Regions from separate parts of the Ferdinandcohnia salidurans genome, predicted to be linked through region 1. Evidence: predicted binding sites of a transcription regulator. Region 1 holds the regulator's gene; the other holds the start of a gene.
What was found. The regulator Rex, encoded in region 1, represses fermentation and respiration genes when NADH is low (regulators of the CRP and FNR family bind a similar motif). The targets are predictions, from matches to a motif close to TTGTGAAATATTTCACAA.
Positions count from the first base shown of each region.

Region 2: the regulator Rex is predicted to act here: its motif matches at 1,577-1,594, upstream of pflB (formate C-acetyltransferase).

Region 1 covers NZ_JBHUEK010000027.1:3,339-9,297, reverse strand. The annotation lists gene ACFSFW_RS19065 (YdiK family protein) at 1-15, shown strand, start outside; gene tatC (twin-arginine translocase subunit TatC) at 52-801, opposite strand; gene ACFSFW_RS19055 (twin-arginine translocase TatA/TatE family subunit) at 818-1,009, opposite strand; gene ACFSFW_RS19050 (redox-sensing transcriptional repressor Rex) at 1,045-1,704, opposite strand; gene moaC (cyclic pyranopterin monophosphate synthase MoaC) at 1,733-2,215, opposite strand; gene ACFSFW_RS19040 (ABC-F family ATP-binding cassette domain-containing protein) at 2,350-4,284, shown strand; gene tsaD (tRNA (adenosine(37)-N6)-threonylcarbamoyltransferase complex transferase subunit TsaD) at 4,572-5,588, opposite strand; gene rimI (ribosomal protein S18-alanine N-acetyltransferase) at 5,581-5,959, opposite strand, start outside.
Region 2 covers NZ_JBHUEK010000029.1:176,359-182,317, forward strand. The annotation lists gene ACFSFW_RS20270 (glycoside hydrolase family 13 protein) at 1-1,255, shown strand, start outside; gene pflB (formate C-acetyltransferase) at 1,712-3,940, shown strand; gene pflA (pyruvate formate-lyase-activating protein) at 3,970-4,695, shown strand; gene ACFSFW_RS20285 (RNA polymerase sigma factor) at 4,945-5,469, shown strand; gene ACFSFW_RS20290 (hypothetical protein) at 5,453-5,959, shown strand, end outside.

The sequences.
Region 1 (5,959 bases):
AAAACAAAAAAATAACCTCACATCGGAGGTTATTTTTTTATGGAATTATCTCTACTCCATTGAATTTGCCGCTTCCATTTCCGCTTTTAATGCCTTCCTGTAGGCACTTTTTGATACGAGAATACTGATTTCATATAATCCGAACAACGGGACTGTAACCATTAAATGCGAGATTATTTCAGGAGGGGTGATTAAACCTCCGATGACTAATAGAATAAAATACGCGAACTTTCTTATTTTAGAAAGAAACATCGGTGTTACAATTCCCAATCTTGTTAAAAACATCACAATAACTGGTAATTGAAACAAAAAGCCAAACGGTAAAGTCAATTGCAACAGGAATTGAAAATATTCGTTTATCCCGATCACCTGATTGATATCAAGGCGCTCCGCTAACCTTGTCATAAAGTTCACTACAAATGGGAACAAAATAAAGTAGGAGAATGAAACTCCTATTAAAAAAAGGATTACCGAAAGCGGAATATAACTCAAGGTTACCTTTCTTTCCTTCTCATATAAGCCAGGACTGATGAAGGCCCAAAGCTGATAAAGGAGAAAAGGAGACGAGATAACAAGGGCAATGATAAAAGCAAATTGCATATAGATTTTAATTGGATCTGTCATACGGAAAGCATTCATTGTCAGCTCTTTTGCTTCGTCAGCATTTTGCAAATAAAGGATAACTGGCTCTGCGAGAAAAAAGCTGCCTAATGCAACAATGAAGAAGAAAACGACTATGTAGATCAGTCGTTTTCGTAACTCTCCAATATGATCATAGACGGACATTTCTTTTTCGTTCATGTGACTCATCCTATCATTACTTCACATCTTGAGTTTCATTCTTCTTAACATCATCGTCATCATCATCTGCTAAACCTTTTGTTGCGTTTTTAAACTCACGCAATGTATTACCTGCTGCTTTACCTAGTTGAGGTAACTTCTTCGGTCCAAAGATTAATAACGCTGCAAATACAATCAGTAAAATACTACCGAATCCAAGACTTCCCACTGTAAGTCACCTCCCTACAATTGTAAGATCTATTTTTATTCTTCATTTGAATCATTTGAATCATTTGAATAATGCTTTAAGAAATATACTAGAGCTTGTAGTTCTACAGCCAAATCAATGTGATGGACCCGAATATGTTCAGGTACATTGATTCTTGCTGGAGTAAAATTAAGAATACCCTTGATCCCTTTATTGACCAAGCGGTCTGTAATCGACTGAGCTGCCCCAACCGGCACCGTTAAAATGGCTACCGTTACATCATCAGGCAATTCTTTTTCAAGGTCATCAAGATGGCATACCTGTACTCCACCAATACTACTACCTACCTTATTATAATCCACATCAAACGCAAGCTCAATTTTTGTATTATTATTTTTGGAAAAATTGTAGTGTAAAAATGCTGTACCTAAATTCCCTACACCGATTAGAGTAACCTTCGTTAACTCGTCTTGATCTAAGGTTTTACTAAAAAAGGATAATAAATAATTGACATTATAGCCATATCCTTTTTTTCCCAATGCTCCGAAATAAGAAAAATCTCTCCGAATTGTGGCGGAATCTACCTTAACCGCATCACTTAATTCTGCAGATGAAACTCTCTGCTTTCCTGAGGCATGCAAATTTTTCAAAAATCGATAGTAAAGTGGCAGCCTTTTGGCAGTTGCTTGTGGTATTTTTGATTGTTCAAGATTCACCTTAATTCCTCCACTAACTTGGAACTAACTATAGCTCCCTTTTAAAATCTCCGTTCTTTCCACCCGTTTTTTCAGCCAAATAAGTTGGTCCAATGACCATTCCTTTATCAACCGCTTTACACATATCATACACAGTTAGCGCACAAACAGATGCAGCGGTAAGTGCTTCCATTTCCACACCTGTACTGCCCTTTGTTTTAACTGTAACCGTGATATGTAAGACATATTCATCTTGGGTCGTCCAGCTAAAACGTATATCAACACCTTTTAATGCCAATGGATGACACATCGGAATTAACTCCGACGTCTTTTTGGCTGCCATAATTCCCGCAACCTGAGAAACAGCAAGGACATCACCCTTACTAACCTCATTATTTATTATTTGCTCATAAATGATTTTATTTACAGTAATACTTGATTTTGCAATTGCTGTACGGACAGTATCTGACTTTTCCGTAATGTCGACCATCTTGGCGCGACCTTGCTCATTAAAATGGGTAAATGATGACATAAAACAAACCCTCCCATAAACTATACACTATTTTATCACATCTGTCTTTGATACATCTGTGAACAATATCATTGCAGTTGCTCTAATTAAGTAATATAAGATACACTGTTGATAGAAACAAGAGGTGAAATAACATGATTTTACTACAAGTAAATCAGCTCAAAAAGTATTTTGCTGCTGATCTTATTTTATCGAATATAAAATTAGAAGTACAAACTCGTGACCGTATTGCCATCGTTGGACGAAACGGTGCTGGAAAATCAACACTTTTAAAAATTATTGCCGGCCATATGTCACATGATGGCGGTGAAATTATCAAGCCAAAAAGCGTTACCATTGATTACCTCGCCCAAAATACAGGGCTTGAATCAAATCTCACCATCTGGGAGGAAATGCTAACTGTTTTTGCATCCTTACAGAAGCTTGAAAAAGATCTCAGAAACCTAGAGGTTAAAATGGGAGACCCGTCCCTCTTTGAAAATCCGGTTGATTACCAGAAATTACTCGAAGAATATGATCAGCTACAGGTTGATTTTAAGGAAAAGGGTGGCTATCAATACGAAGCTGATATTCGATCAATTCTACATGGTTTTAATTTTACAGAAGAAGACTACCAAACCAAAATATCCAGCTTAAGCGGTGGTCAGAAGACACGCCTTGCCCTTTGTAAACTATTACTAACCAAGCCTGATCTGTTAATCTTGGACGAGCCAACAAACCACCTTGATATTAGCACGCTTACGTGGCTTGAACAATATCTACAAGGATACCCTGGCGCACTGTTAATCGTATCCCATGACCGTTACTTTCTTGATAAAGTGGTCAACCAAGTTTATGAAATTTCTAGACACACAAGCACTAGATATGTCGGAAACTATAGCAACTATTTAAAACTCAAGGCTGAAAACTATGAGCTTGAGCTGAAAAAATATGAAAAACAACAGGAAGAAGTGGAAAAACTAAAAGATTTTATCGCTAAAAACCTGGTTCGAGCTTCAACCACCAAGCGTGCCCAAAGTAGACGAAAGCAGCTTGACAGAATGGAGCTAATTGACAGGCCATTAGGTGATGAAAAATCGGCTTCCTTTCGATTTGAAATCGAAAGACAAAGTGGAAATGATGTACTAAGTGCAAAAGATATCACCGTTTCGTATGAAAAAGGCAAACCGATTATTAAAAATATCAATTTCAATATTTACCGTGAAGATAGCATCGCATTAGTGGGTCCAAACGGAATCGGAAAATCAACCTTATTAAAAGCAATTATTGAAAAACTCGACAACGTGGATGGAACATTTCGCTTTGGTTCACATGTGACCATCGGTTACTATGACCAACAACAAGCGGACCTCACCTCGAACAAACGAGTATTAAATGAATTATGGGATGAATACCCTCTAAAATCTGAAAAAGAAATCCGTACGGTTCTCGGGAACTTTCTTTTTTCAGGGGATGATGTGCTAAAAACCGTTTCAACCTTAAGTGGTGGCGAGAAAGCAAGACTTGCCCTATCAAAGCTAATGATGGAGAAATCAAATTTTCTCATTCTTGACGAGCCTACCAACCACTTAGACCTTGATAGCAAGGAAGTACTTGAAAATGCTTTAATCGATTATCCCGGGACGATTCTTTTTGTTTCCCATGACCGATATTTTATCAACCGCATTGCAACAAAAGTGTTTGAGTTATCCAGTGAAGGACTTACGGAATATCTAGGTGATTATGATTACCACCTTGAAAAGAAGTTTGAAATGGAGGAACTCGCAAGACTTGAAGCTCAAGAGTCAAAGAACGTCAAACGTGAAGTGGTCCAAGAAAAAACATCCTATGAACAAGAAAAACAATTAAAGAAGCTTGAGCGTCAACGAAAACGCAGAATAGAAGAAATTGAGTTGGAAATTTCCACTATAGAAGAGAAAATTGAAGAAAATGAACAGCTTCTCTGTGATCCAGAAGTCTATCAAAATCATGAGGAAGTTCAACGAATTAATGAAGAAAACGAAAAATCCTCAGCAAAACTTGAAGCTCTTATGGAAGAATGGGAGTCTCTCCACGAAGTTAGTGGATAACTATCATCCTAGAACTATACACCTATTAACAAAATAAAGATATCCCCATCTCTAATACTAAGAATGGGGACTTTTTTTGATCATTTACTGCAAAAAAATATAGTTATACACTATGTTATCCACGTTATCCACATTATCCACACTTATCAACAGACTTATCCACATAAAATGTCCACAAATGCACATTAGTTATTTCAGTACTTCTTACTAGTTTTCCACAAAAGCTGTGTTTTTGTGGATTATTTATCAACAAAAAAAGCCCTCTTTTATAAAAGAGGACTTTTTTACTATCTTTCAATGTCTAACCCAGGATTTGCATTCAATGCGTAAGATGAACGCTTCCCATTTTCGTATAACACACTACCAACTGCAGCAATCATTGCAGCGTTATCTGTACATAATGAAAGTGGAGGAATAATGAGTTTAACCTCTGGCATGTCTGAAAATGCATGTTCTAAAGCTGCACGAAGCCCTTTATTTGCTGCAACTCCACCTGCTAGTAATACCTGTTTAACCTTATATTCATTAGTCGCCTTCACTGTTTTTGTGACTAAGACATCGATGACACTTTCCTGAAAACTTGCTGCTAGGTTCTTCGGTTCAATGGTTTCCCCACGTTGCTCTGCATTATGAAGTGTGTTAATAACAGCTGATTTTAAACCACTAAAACTAAAATCGTAAGAATCCTCTTCTAGCCAAGCTCTCGGTAAATCAATCGTTGCTGTTCCCTCATGTGCAAGTCGATCAATGTGAGGCCCACCTGGGTATGGAAGGTTAAGAGTTCTAGCCACCTTGTCATACGCTTCACCAGCAGCATCATCCCTTGTTTCCCCAATCACTTTAAAAGAAGCATGCTCCTCCATGTAGACAAGCTCTGTATGGCCGCCAGAAACAACCAAAGCCAACAATGGAAACTCAAGCTCCTCAACCAATCGATTTGCATAAATATGACCTGCAATATGGTGGACTCCTAATAGAGGAATATCGTGGGCAAAAGCTACCGCTTTTGCAGCGTTGACACCTATTAACAATGCTCCTACTAAGCCAGGGCCCTCTGTCACTGCAATACCATCTATATCCTCAAAACTCTTATCGGCCTGCTTTAAAGCTTCTTCAATTACCAGTGTAATAGCTTCAACATGATGCCTTGATGCGATCTCTGGAACGACTCCGCCGAAGCGTTTATGACTTTCGATTTGAGATGCTACAACATTTGATAGAATTTCTCTTCCGTTTTGTACAATTGAAACAGCCGTCTCATCACAGCTCGTTTCAATCCCCATGATTATTTGGTTATCACTCATTTAAATTCACCCACATAACTAACGCGTCTTCATTATTGTCTGTATAGTAATTTTTTCGGATTCCACCAGGCTTAAATCCTAATTTTTTATAAAGGTTTTGAGCAACATGATTAGATACCCTTACCTCAAGCGTCATCGTAGCAGCCTGGTGCTGCATCGCTAAAAGCTTCGCCTGCATAAGTAAAGCTTCCCCTAGCTTTTTCCCTCTGTATTCAGGAAGAACCGCAATATTGGTTATATGGGCCTCATCCAAAATAAGCCACATTCCACAATATCCAATCACTTGATCGTTATCAGTCATGACAATATATTTGGCAAACTGATTATGAACAAGCTCATTATAAAATGCTTCCCTCTTCCAAGGTACTGTA
Region 2 (5,959 bases), on a different contig from region 1:
TTGGGAGTATGATGAAAAATCAGAAGAGTACTTCTTGCATCTATTTTCAAGAAAACAACCAGATTTGAATTGGGAAAATCAGAAAATGCGCCAAGATATCTATAAAATGATGACTTGGTGGCTTGAGAAGGGTGTTGATGGATTCCGAATGGATGTCATCAATCTCCTTTCCAAAACCGAGGGATTACCCGATGCAAAAGTAACAACAAATAGCCGCTACCAATGGGGTGGCGAACACTTTGCAAACGGTCCGAAAATCATGGATTATCTAACTGAAATGAGACAAGAGGTTTTTGATAAATATGATATTATGACTGTTGGTGAAACACAGTTTGTTACGACTGATGACGCGATTCGTTACACAAATGAGGAAACGGGCGTTATGAGCATGCTTTTTCAATTTGAGCACATGGGAATTGATAAGTCAAAGACGGGTGGAAATTTAGGTAAATGGAAGATCAACCGTGAGTGGAAGCTAACAGAATTAAAGCAAATCATGTCAAGATGGCAAAAGGACTTAGAGGGTAAGGGATGGAATTCTCTTTATCTTGAAAACCATGACCAGCCAAGATCTGTTTCACGCTTTGGAGATACAAAGGAGTATCACAAAGAAAGTGCGAAAATGCTTGCGACTTGTCTCCATATGATGCAAGGGACTCCATTTGTCTATCAAGGACAGGAATTAGGTATGACAAACGTATCCTTCGACTCAATTGATGATTATAAAGATATAGAAATCCATAATTTTTATAAGGATCAAATAGAACAAGATAACTTTACGAAGGAAGAAATCATGGATGCAATTCATTTCCGTGGGCGTGACAATGCAAGAACCCCAATGCAATGGGATGATTCTGAAAATGCAGGTTTCACAACAGGCACTCCGTGGATTAAAGTAAATCCTAATTTCAAAGACATCAATGTTCAAAAAGAAATAGCAGATCCAGATTCCATTTATCATTACTATAAGAAACTCATTGGTCTTCGTAAAAACAATCCAATTATGGTGTACGGTTCATACGATTTAATTTTAGAAGAAAATGAACAAATTTACGCATATACACGTACATTAGGAAATGAAACATTACTTGTCATTACAAACTTTACAAAAGAAACACCAATATTTACTCTACCAAAAACAATTCAATACAAATCCAAAGAACTCATAATCAGCAACTACCCAAGAGAATCTGAGGATGAAATTGAAACAATCGAACTAAAACCATATGAAGCAATCGTATACAAACTCTCATAAAAAACGAGTCACTCCGGTGGCTCTTTTTTTTTGGAGAAATTGTCAAGGTCTGGGACACAGGGACAGCCCTACCATTTTTTTACAGGGACAAGGGACCTGTCCCTCCGTCCCAATCTAGCAGAATGGTGGTACTCCAGCCGAATTGGAGTATCATCACTAACCAGATATTAGGAGGATGATATTATTCCAGCCGCTATACAGTGTCACCACCTTCCTATTCAAATAAGATTAATGGCACCCAAGCTGGTCAGTTTTCGATCCGACCAAGTAATTTTGACTAAATTTTGATGAAAATATGGCTAAAATGGTAATTCTGTTAATTTGTGAAGTATTTCACATGACACAAGACTAATCCCGTTGTATGATTGATTTGTAAGAAAGTTTGTTCAGTACTGAGCAAACTAAGTCTTAATCACAAACATATATTTAACAACCTTTTAATGGAGGTCATTGATGATGAAAGCATGGGCTGGTTTTAAAGAAGGAAAATGGCAAAAGGACATTGATGTACGTGACTTCATAATAGAGAACTTTACACCATATAGCGGTGACGATGAATTTTTAGTGGGGCCAACTGAAGCGACAAATACGCTATGGAAGCAGGTAATGGAGTTAACGAAGCAGGAGCGAGAAAATGGTGGAGTGCTTGATATGGATACGAAAATTGTATCTACGATTACTTCACATGGTCCCGGTTACTTAGATCAGGAAAAAGAGAAAGTGGTTGGGTTCCAAACCGATAAACCGTTTAAGCGTTCACTTCAACCGTTTGGTGGAATTAGAATGGCGGTGGATTCTGCGAAATCCTATGGGTTTGAAATAGACCAGGAGATTGTAAAGATTTTTACTGACTATCGAAAAACACATAACCAAGGTGTATTTGATGCATATACACCTGAAATGAAACTTGCGAGAAAAGCGGGTATCATTACAGGACTACCTGATGCATACGGTCGAGGAAGAATCATTGGAGATTACCGCAGAGTTGCCCTTTATGGAGTCGACCGACTTATCGAAGACAAGAAGAAAGACCTTCTTGAAACCGGAAATGGAACCATGACTGATGACATCATTCGTGACAGAGAAGAGCTTTCTGAACAAATTCGTGCACTACAGGAATTAAAGGAGCTAGCTGTCTCTTATGGCTATGATATTTCAGAACCAGCTACAAATGCGAGAGAAGCATTTCAATGGTTATACTTCGCATATTTAGCAGCGATAAAAGAACAAAATGGGGCTGCGATGAGCTTAGGCCGTGTGTCCACATTCCTAGATATCTATATTGAAAGAGATATAGAAAACGGCCTATTAACTGAGCAAGAAGCACAGGAAATTGTCGACCATTTTGTTATGAAACTAAGACTTGTTAAGTTTTCAAGAACACCAGATTACAATGAGCTATTCAGTGGTGACCCTACGTGGGTAACAGAATCCCTCGCAGGTGTTGCACTTGATGGACGTCCATTGGTTACGAAAAACTCATTCCGTTTCTTGCATACACTAGACAATCTTGGACCAGCACCTGAACCAAACTTAACTGTACTTTGGTCAGTGAAGTTACCTGAAAACTATAAGAAATACTGCGCAAAAATGTCTATCAAAACAAGCTCCATTCAATATGAAAATGACGACATTATGCGTGAAATGTATGGGGACGACTATGGCATTGCGTGCTGTGTATCTGCGATGACAATCGGAAAGCAAATGCAATTCTTCGGAGCAAGAGCGAACCTAGCGAAAGCTCTAATCTACGCAATCAATGGTGGTATCGATGAAAAGCTGAAGATTCAAGTTGGTCCGTCATACTCACCGATTACTTCAGAGTTTCTTGATTATGAGGAAGTTCTTGAAAAATATGATTTAATGCTCGAGTGGCTTGCAGGACTTTACGTGAATACATTAAATATCATTCACTACATGCATGATAAATACAGCTATGAACGATTAGAAATGGCATTGCATGACCGTGAAATTTTACGCACGATGGCATGTGGAATCGCGGGGCTATCAGTGGTCGCCGATTCACTAAGTGCAATCAAACATGCTAAGGTGAAAACGATTCGTGATGAAAATGGAATTGTTGTAGATTACGAGATTGAAGGAGACTTCCCGAAATACGGAAACAATGATGATCGTGTCGATGACATCGCGGTTGAGCTTGTGAAGCGTTTTATGAATAAGATTAAAAAGCATAAAACATACCGCGACTCTGTTCACACACAATCCATCCTAACGATCACATCTAATGTCGTGTATGGGAAAAAGACAGGCAACACTCCTGATGGCCGTAAAGCTGGGGAACCATTTGCACCTGGTGCAAACCCACTCCATGGCCGTGACACAAAGGGTACACTTGCTTCATTGAGCTCTGTTGCGAAGCTACCCTACGAATATGCTTTAGATGGAATCTCAAATACGTTCTCAATCGTACCGAAGGCTTTAGGAAGAGAGGAAGAAGCGAGAATTAGTAACCTAGCAGGTTTACTTGATGGATACGTGATGAAAAAAGGCCACCATTTAAATGTGAACGTCTTTGACAGAGAAACTTTAATGGATGCAATGGAGCATCCTGAGTTATATCCACAATTAACCATTCGTGTATCAGGATATGCCGTGAACTTTATCAAACTAACAAGAGAACAACAAATTGATGTTATAAACCGAACATTCCACGAAACCATGTAAGGATGTTAGAAAAGAGGAGGACGTTAAGCATGAACGGACGCATTCATTCCATTGAAACCTGTGGGACGGTAGACGGACCAGGACTACGTTATGTTATTTTCACTCAGGGGTGTTTGCTCCGTTGCCAGTTCTGTCATAACCCAGATACTTGGAAATTAAATATGGGGAAGGAAATGAGTGTTACAGAGATCATCAATGATATTAAAACCTATCTTCCCTTTTTTCAAGCATCGGGCGGTGGTGTTACCGTAAGTGGCGGTGAGCCTTTGCTTCAACTTGAATTTCTAATCGAGTTGTTTAAAGAATGCAAGAAGCTTGGGATTCACACCACGATTGATAGTTCGGGTGGATGCTTTACACGTGCTCCTCATTTTATGGAGAGATTAGAGGAGTTACTGCCACTAACTGACCTAATTTTACTTGACATTAAGGAAATTGACCCAATAAAGCATAAGGAATTAACGGGATTAAGCAATGAACATATTCTGGACTTTGCTCAGTATCTATCAGATAAAAATGTTCCAGTTTGGGTTCGACACGTACTCGTTCCAACAATTAGCGACAATGATGAGGATCTTACGAAGTTATCAGAGTTTATCAAAACACTAACAAATGTGAAAAAAATTGAAGTCCTACCATACCACAAGCTTGGTATCTACAAATGGGAAAGCCTAGGTCTGGAATACAAACTCAAAGGAGTCGAACCTCCAACCGATCAACGCGTCAAAAACGCAGAAAGAATCCTAGGTTCATAAATCGGCGGGTCACAGGGACAGGTCCCGCGTCCCTCCATATTTTTACAGTCGTCTTAACATAGAAGCAGCAAAAGGAAGCGTAAAATCTTCTTCTTGCTGCTTTTTTTGTTGGCCCCTGAATCGATTCCAAAAAGCAGGAGATATGGTACTGATAACGAATTGTAGTTGAGGAAAATATTTTTAGTTAAGTTGAAACAAATTCGGAGTTGAAACGACTTATTACTGATTGGGGGCGAGGCATTGGAGAATATGTCGTTCGATATAGAAACGATTTATGATACGTATTACCGGGATGTTTATCATTTTGCACTCTTTTATACGAATAACCATCAAGAAGCAGAAGATATCACACAAGAAACTTTTATTAAAATCATGAAAAACATAGGAAGTCTACAAAATCCAGAAAGATTGAAAACATGGATTTTCTCGATAGCAAAGCATACGGCAATTGACCTAAAACGAAAACAAAAGTTTATTCAATTCTTACCAGACTGGATCTACGAAAAAGAATCGGAAGAAGCTACACCTGAAAAGAAGGCTATCCAGAAGAAGGAATGGGAAGAACTACAAGAAGCGCTCATAAAATTAAAGCCTACCTATCGGTCCATCATTATTTTACGAGGACTAAAAGAGTTGTCTGTTAAAGAAACCGCTGAAATCATGGGATGTAGCGAAAGGAAAGTACGTGTCGATTATCACAGAGCGACTCAACAAATGAAAAAACATATTCGAGTACATGAGGAAGGGTGGGGGCTCAATGAACAATCGAAATGATGAGAAATGGTTACAGCCTTTAAAAAAACGTCCTGACCTTGAACCAAATCCAATTTTTGCAAAACAGCTTAAAGAATCACTAAGAGAAAAACAGATAATAAAAAGAAGAAATTTTTCAGGGCTAAAAATGTGGGTCCCTCTAACAGCGGCAATTATGCTGTTCTCCATTATATCTATGTCGTATGTGACAAGTAATCAAGAACAAGGGCAGCAGCCAGTCGAAACCGAAACCAAGGAAACTACCAATGTAGTTAATCCAGATTTTGATGAATTATTAGCTGAGAATCCTGTGTATCAACAATTGTATGAGTCAGTCTTAAAGGTTACCACAATAGAAAAAGCTAGTAAGCTAGTTGTTAATTTTTTTGAGGCACTTCATGTTGAAGATAAGGAGTTCCTTAAGGAAAATGTGTTTTTTGTGGCGAATCCGGAAAAGGAAGTTGATGTACTACTTGATTTTTACAAGGGGATTGATGTGAATTCCATAGCT